DNA from 2 places in the Pedococcus sp. P1_H8 genome. Region 2 is predicted to be linked to the other one. Evidence: predicted binding sites of a transcription regulator. Region 2 holds the regulator's gene; the other holds the start of a gene.
What was found. The regulator LexA, encoded in region 2, represses DNA repair genes until DNA is damaged. The targets are predictions, from matches to a motif close to TCGAACANNTGTTCGA.

Region 1 (3,203 bases), on a different contig from region 2:
CCGCGCGACATCGCGGTGGGCGAGATCGGCTGGTCGCTCATCCGCGGCGGCCTCTACTCCGCTGCGTTCCTCGTCGTCGCGCTGCTCGCAGGGGCGGTCGGGTCGTGGTGGGCGCTGCTGGCCCTCCCGGCGGCGGTCTTCATCGGGTTCGCCTTCGCCGCGCTGGGGATGTTCGCGACGACCTTCATGAAGTCCTGGGTGCATTTCGACTACATCACCTTGGCCATCCAGCCGATGTTCCTGTTCTCCGCGACGTTCTTCCCGCTGTCGACCTATCCCGAGGCTCTCCAGTGGCTGGTGCGGGTGACGCCGCTCTACCACGGGGTCGCCCTCGAACGCGCCCTGATGCTCGGTGAGGTCGGGTGGGGGGTGCTCGCGCACGTGGGCTACCTCGCGGTGCTGGGAGGGATCGGCGTCGTGGGGACGGCTCGCCGCCTGGAGAAGCTCCTGCTTTCGTAGTCGTTCGGGCGCCTAGCATCGATGATGTGCTGGAGCGTGCGGACGGTGTGCGGCTGGCGGGCTTTGCCGACCTCGACCCGCTGACGGCCTATCGGTTGTGGGCGCTGCGTGCCCAGGTGTTCGTCGTCGAGCAGGACTGCCCCTACCTCGACCTCGACGGCCGTGACCTCGAGCCGGCGACCCGCCACCTGTGGGTCGAGCAGGAGGGTGTGCCGGTGGCCACGCTTCGGTTGCTGGACGACGGGGAGGCCTGGCGCATCGGCCGGGTGGCGACGGCGCCGCAGGCGCGCGGCCACGGTCTGGCCCGGCGGCTGGTGCGCGCAGCGCTCGACGTGGCGGGGGAGCGGCCCGTGGTGCTCGACGCCCAGTCGCACCTCGTGGACTGGTATGCCGCGTTCGGCTTCGCACCCAGCGGGCGCGGCTTCGTGGAGGACGGCATTCCGCACACGCCGATGCGTCGTCCTGCCTCGCCCTGAAGCAGATCGGACTCGCTGCGGCGTGTCGCGCGCCGGATTCAATATTTCGAACAGGTGTTCGGTATGTTCGTCCACAGGTGGAACCGCGACAGAACCCCCGTCCACAGGCCGCGAGAGCGTCCCGGGCGGCTGTCGGTGCCGACACCTAGCGTCTGACCCGACAAGCAGATCAGCTGCCCGAGGGTCGAAGGCAGGCGCGCCCGACTCGAAGCGAAAGAAGGAACGGTGGCCAGAATGGCTGGAGCGAACACTCCCACTGTGGACCAGAAGACAAAGTCCCTCGACAGCGTGATGGGGCAGATCGAGAAGTCGTTCGGCAAGGGCGCGGTCATGCGCCTCGGCGACGACGTCCGCCCCCCGATCGACGTGATCCCCACCGGGTCGATCGCGCTCGATGTCGCGCTCGGCATCGGTGGCCTCCCCCGCGGCCGCGTCGTGGAGATCTACGGCCCGGAGTCCTCGGGTAAGACGACGGTCGCGCTGCACGCGGTGGCCAGTGCGCAGAAGGCTGGCGGTATCGCGGCGTTCATCGACGCCGAGCACGCCCTCGACCCTGACTACGCAAAGAAGCTCGGGGTCGACACCGACGCACTCCTGGTCAGCCAGCCCGACACGGGGGAGCAGGCGCTCGAGATCGCCGACATGCTGATCCGCTCGGGCGCCATCGACATCATCGTCATCGACTCCGTCGCCGCGCTCGTGCCACGTGCCGAGATCGAGGGTGAGATGGGTGACAGCCACGTCGGCCTGCAGGCCCGGCTGATGTCCCAGGCCCTGCGCAAGCTCACCGGTGCCCTCAACAACACCGGCACGACGGCCATCTTCATCAACCAGCTGCGCGAGAAGATCGGCGTCATGTTCGGCTCGCCCGAGACGACGACGGGTGGCAAGGCGCTGAAGTTCTACGCCTCGGTGCGCCTGGACGTGCGTCGCATCGAGACCCTCAAGGACGGCAGCGACCCGGTCGGCAACCGCACCCGGGTCAAGGTCGTCAAGAACAAGGTGGCGCCGCCGTTCAAGCAGGCCGAGTTCGACATCCTCTACGGCCAGGGCATCTCCCGCGAGGGTGGGCTCATCGACATGGGCGTCGAGCAGGGCTTCGTCCGCAAGGCCGGAGCTTGGTACACCTACGAGGGTGACCAGCTCGGACAGGGCAAGGAGAACGCGCGTCAGTTCCTCAAGGACAACCCCGATCTCGGCAACGAGATCGAGAAGAAGATCAAGGAAAAGCTCGGGATCGGTCCGCAGGTCGACAAGCCGGCCGACGCGGTCCCCGAGGTGCCGGTCGAGTTCTGAGCCACGGCTCGAGCGACCCACCACTGAGCGAGCAATGACTGATCTGCAATGACTGATCTGCAATGACTGAGCGACACGACGCGGCCAGGGCCGCCCTTGAGGCGGCCCCGGCCGCGCCGGCCCCCCCCCCCCCCCCACCCCCCCCCGAACCGGACGCCTATGACGTCGCGCGCCAGATCGTGCTGAGACAGCTCGCGCTCTCGCCCAAGAGTCGCCAACAGCTGCGGGACAAGCTGCGCCAGCGCAACTGCCCCGACGACGTCGCGGAGGCGGTGCTCGACCGGATGGCCTCGGTCGGGCTGGTCGACGACGAGGCCTACGCGGGGATGCTCGTCCGGTCCCAACAAACCGGTCGCGGGCTGGCCCGGCGCGCGCTGGCCCGCGAGCTGCGGACCAAGGGCGTCGACGACGAGACGGCCAGGGCGACCCTCGAGTCGATCAACCCCGAGGACGAGCGGGATCGTGCCGCCCAGCTCGTGGCCAAGCGGCTCAGGTCGATGCACGGGCTGGAACCCGTTGTCCAGAAGCGGCGACTGGCCGGGATGCTGGCCCGCAAGGGCTATCCCGCTGACCTCGCGATGGCGGTCATTCGCGAGGCGGTTGCCGCCGCGCCCGAGCACCAACGCGACTGAGCCGGCGCGTTCACCACGTACCCTTGGCGTGCGATGAGTACCACCACGACTTCACCCAAGACCTACGACGTCCGCACGCACGGCTGCCAGATGAACGTGCACGACTCGGAGCGGCTCGCCGGCCTGCTCGAGACCGCGGGCTATGTCGACGTCAACAGCCTGCCCGCGACCGCGCGGCCCGAGGCGGCCGACGTCGTCGTCTTCAACACCTGTGCGGTGCGTGAGAACGCCGACAACAAGCTCTACGGCAACCTCGGCCAGCTGCGTCCCGCCAAGACGAGGAACCCCGACATGCAGATCGCGGTCGGCGGCTGCATGGCGCAGAAAGACCGCTCCACCA
Region 2 (3,203 bases):
AGATCGCCGGCATCCCGCACTGGTTCGACCCCTCGCAGGTGCGCCGGGTCTCCCGTGCCGCGCCCGCGGCATACCTCTTCCCGACCTATGACGAGGCCGTGCTGACCTATCCGCAGGTGAACTTCTCGGCGCTGCCCGACCACCCCTATGCCGAGCACACCGACCCGTTCTGGGCGAGCGTGGTGCTCGACGGCACGAACGTGGGGCTCTGGAAGCGGACGGTGCGACCCGACGCCGTCCAGGTCGAGGTGCGCCTCGCTCCGGCCGTCTCGACGCGAGGGCGCACGCAGGTTCGGGTCGCGGCCCAGCGGCTGGCGGGGTTCCTCGGACGCGACCTGTCGTTGGTCGAGAACGAGGGCACCCCGCACCTGTGGGGCGGCGAGCTCGGCCACCCCGCACGCAGGCCGAGGCGGGCCGACCGCTGAGCGGTCGGGCTTCAGCCGACGGCGGGGATGAGCAGCGTCTGGCCGGCGTGGACGTTGCTGTCGGTCAGGTCGTTGGCGATCTGGAGCTGGGCGACCGCCTCGGCCATCGACAGCTGGGGCAGCTGCTCGACCGCGATCTGCGACAGCGTCTGACCGGACTGCACCGTGGTGGAGTGGTCGATCACGGTGGCGGAGGCGCCGCCCGAGAACACGGCGATCGCCAGCGCCACGGCGGCGATGACAACGGTGAGCGTGATCGCCAGACGGGCGGCGCGGGTCAGGCGCAACGGGGCGGCCGGAGCCACCACGACCTCTGCGCCGGTGGGCACCGAGACCAGGCGGGGGCGAGCCGGGCGAACGGGAACCCGCACCGGTGCGGGGGCGACGTCCCAAGCGACTGCTGCACTCATCAGGTCCTCCATCGTGGCGTGCGCTGTTGTGGCTGTGGTGTGTCGTGCTGCGTTCCTCGAACGGATGTGCGAAGAACTGCTTGACTGATTTCTAGCACGCATGTTCGAATCAATCAAGACACGCGTCGAACACATGTTTGGCACAGGCGTTCGAAGGCCATACGCTGTGTTCATGCCGCAAGCACATCAGAGGGCACTGACAACGCCTCGGCGAGCACCCGGCATATGGCACCTGACCTGCACGTTTACCTGAAAACTGCTCAAGTGAGGAAGCGGCATGAGCGACGACAACGTCAAGGAACTGCCCGACCGCGATCGCGGTGACGGGCTCACCGTCCGGCAGCGACGGGTGCTCGAGGTGATCCGCAACTCGGTCGACCGGCGCGGATACCCGCCGAGCCTGCGCGAGATCGGCGAGGCGGTGGGGCTCACCTCCCCCAGCTCGGTCGCCCACCAGCTGTCCACCCTCGAGCGCAAGGGCTTCCTGCGCCGCGACCCCAACCGGCCGCGCGCCATCGAGGTCGTCTCGCCCGACTCCCCCGCCGACATGCGGGGCTACCGCGGCGGCGCCTCGACCGAGGACGAGACGGCGACCTACGACGAGACGGGGTCGGGCGACCAGCGTCCTGCCGCGGCCTACGTGCCCGTGCTCGGCCGCATCGCGGCCGGCGTGCCGATCCTGGCCGAGGAGACCGTCGAGGACGTCTTCCCGCTCCCCCGCCAGATCGTCGGCGAGGGGCAGCTGTTCCTGCTCCAGGTCGTGGGCGACTCGATGATCGAGGCCGCCATCTGCGACGGCGACTGGGTCGTTGTGCGCCAACAGCCCACGGCCGACAACGGCGACATCGTCGCGGCGATGCTCGACAACGAGGCCACCGTCAAGACGTTCAAGCGCAAGGACGGCAAGGTGTGGCTGATGCCGCACAACCCGGCTTTCGACCCCATCGACGGAGACCACGCCACCATCCTCGGCAAGGTCACGGCGGTGCTTCGCCGGGTCTGAGCTCGACCCTCAGCCCCGGCGACGTGTGCCGCGGAGTGCCTCGTGCGCTCTGCGGCACACGTGCGTCCGGGCCCAATGGGGGGCGACCGAGGCGGCGCATCCGGGTCACCGGAGCTCAGCGCGGCTCGCGCCTCCTCCGTTCGGCTGATGGCCCCTCACCCGAACGGGCCCAACCAGGCCCGGTTCGCCGGTTGGCGTCCGCCGGTCCGTAACGGGCGACCCTCCACACCGTTCTCTTCACATGGAGGCCCATCCCGACCCCGATCTCACCGACCAGGTGCTCGGGTCCGAGATCGAACTGCTCGCGGACCTGATCGACGCCGCCAGCCACGCCTGCTCGCAGCTCAACCTGGACCAGATCGACGCGGCTCTCGGGGTCTGTCGGGCGCAGAGCCAGTTCCCCACCCAGTCGCCCAGTCAGTCACCCAGCGCGTCGAGGTAGTGCGTGATCTTGGTGGCGAAGCGTTCGCCACCGTCACCGTCGGCCCACAGCTCCCAGAGCTCGTTGTCGTCGGACTGCAGGGCCCGGTGCAACGCCCGGGTGGCGAGCTCCTCGAGCTGTTCGTCCACCTCGATGGGTTCCTCGTCGACCCACCAGGGCACATTGCGTTCTCCCACCACGGATTCGAAGTCGTCACACGCAGCCACGAGCACCGCGGCTGCCACCGCCTGCGACATGGTGGGCGCTTCGATGTACCCCGACGCGCGGACCACTTCGTCGAGGGCGGACTCGACCCTCTTGCGGCGTACGTCGGCCTCGGACTCCTCGAGCTCGTCGAGCAGGTCGAGCGCGTCGTCGTTCTCGAACGGCCCGGCTCCGGTGGCGCCCATCTCCCAACCTCCACGACGTGCGAAAGATGCTCCTTCGAGGGTGCCAAGAGACGGGGCGACGCGCCAGCCCTACTTTTGCGGAGTCATCCGTTGGTACCAGGCCGTGTCGACATAACGACCGAACTTGTGCCCGACCTCGCGCAGCACGCCCACCCGCTCGAAGCCGCACGCCACGTGCAGCGCCACGCTCGCGTCATTGGGCAGGGCGATCACCGCCACCTGGGTGTGCACCTCAGGTGCGGCGTCCAGCCGCGCCAGCAGCGCGGCATACAGGGACCGTCCGAGGCCGCGCCCGCGGGCGCCCTCCGCGAGGTAGACGGACACCTCCTTGGTGCCGTCATAGGCCGGCCGCGGGCGGAAGGCGCCGGAGAACGCGTACCCGAGCAGCTGCTCGTCCGCGCAGGCGACGAGGACAACGTTGCCGACACCGGTGGCTGCGAGCTTCTCGCCGAGGTATGCCGCGCCGCGGGGTTCGGTGTCGAAGGTCGCCACCGAGGTCCGGACCTGGTCGTCGTAGATGGCCGCCATGGCGGG

Region 1: the regulator LexA is predicted to act here: its motif matches at 982-997, upstream of recA (recombinase RecA).

What each region holds. Positions count from the first base shown of each region.
Region 1 covers NZ_JBFUCP010000006.1:270,100-273,302, forward strand. Annotated here, with positions in the region: gene AC1DYG_RS10985 (ABC transporter permease) at 1-459, shown strand, start outside; gene AC1DYG_RS10990 (GNAT family N-acetyltransferase) at 486-935, shown strand; gene recA (recombinase RecA) at 1,170-2,231, shown strand; gene AC1DYG_RS11000 (regulatory protein RecX) at 2,411-2,863, shown strand; gene miaB (tRNA (N6-isopentenyl adenosine(37)-C2)-methylthiotransferase MiaB) at 2,897-3,203, shown strand, end outside.
Region 2 covers NZ_JBFUCP010000013.1:29,574-32,776, forward strand. Annotated here, with positions in the region: gene AC1DYG_RS16925 (winged helix DNA-binding domain-containing protein) at 1-425, shown strand, start outside; gene AC1DYG_RS16930 (LysM peptidoglycan-binding domain-containing protein) at 437-835, opposite strand; gene lexA (transcriptional repressor LexA) at 1,113-1,838, shown strand; gene AC1DYG_RS16940 (hypothetical protein) at 2,080-2,280, shown strand; gene AC1DYG_RS16945 (DUF4259 domain-containing protein) at 2,256-2,669, opposite strand; gene AC1DYG_RS16950 (N-acetyltransferase family protein) at 2,739-3,203, opposite strand, start outside.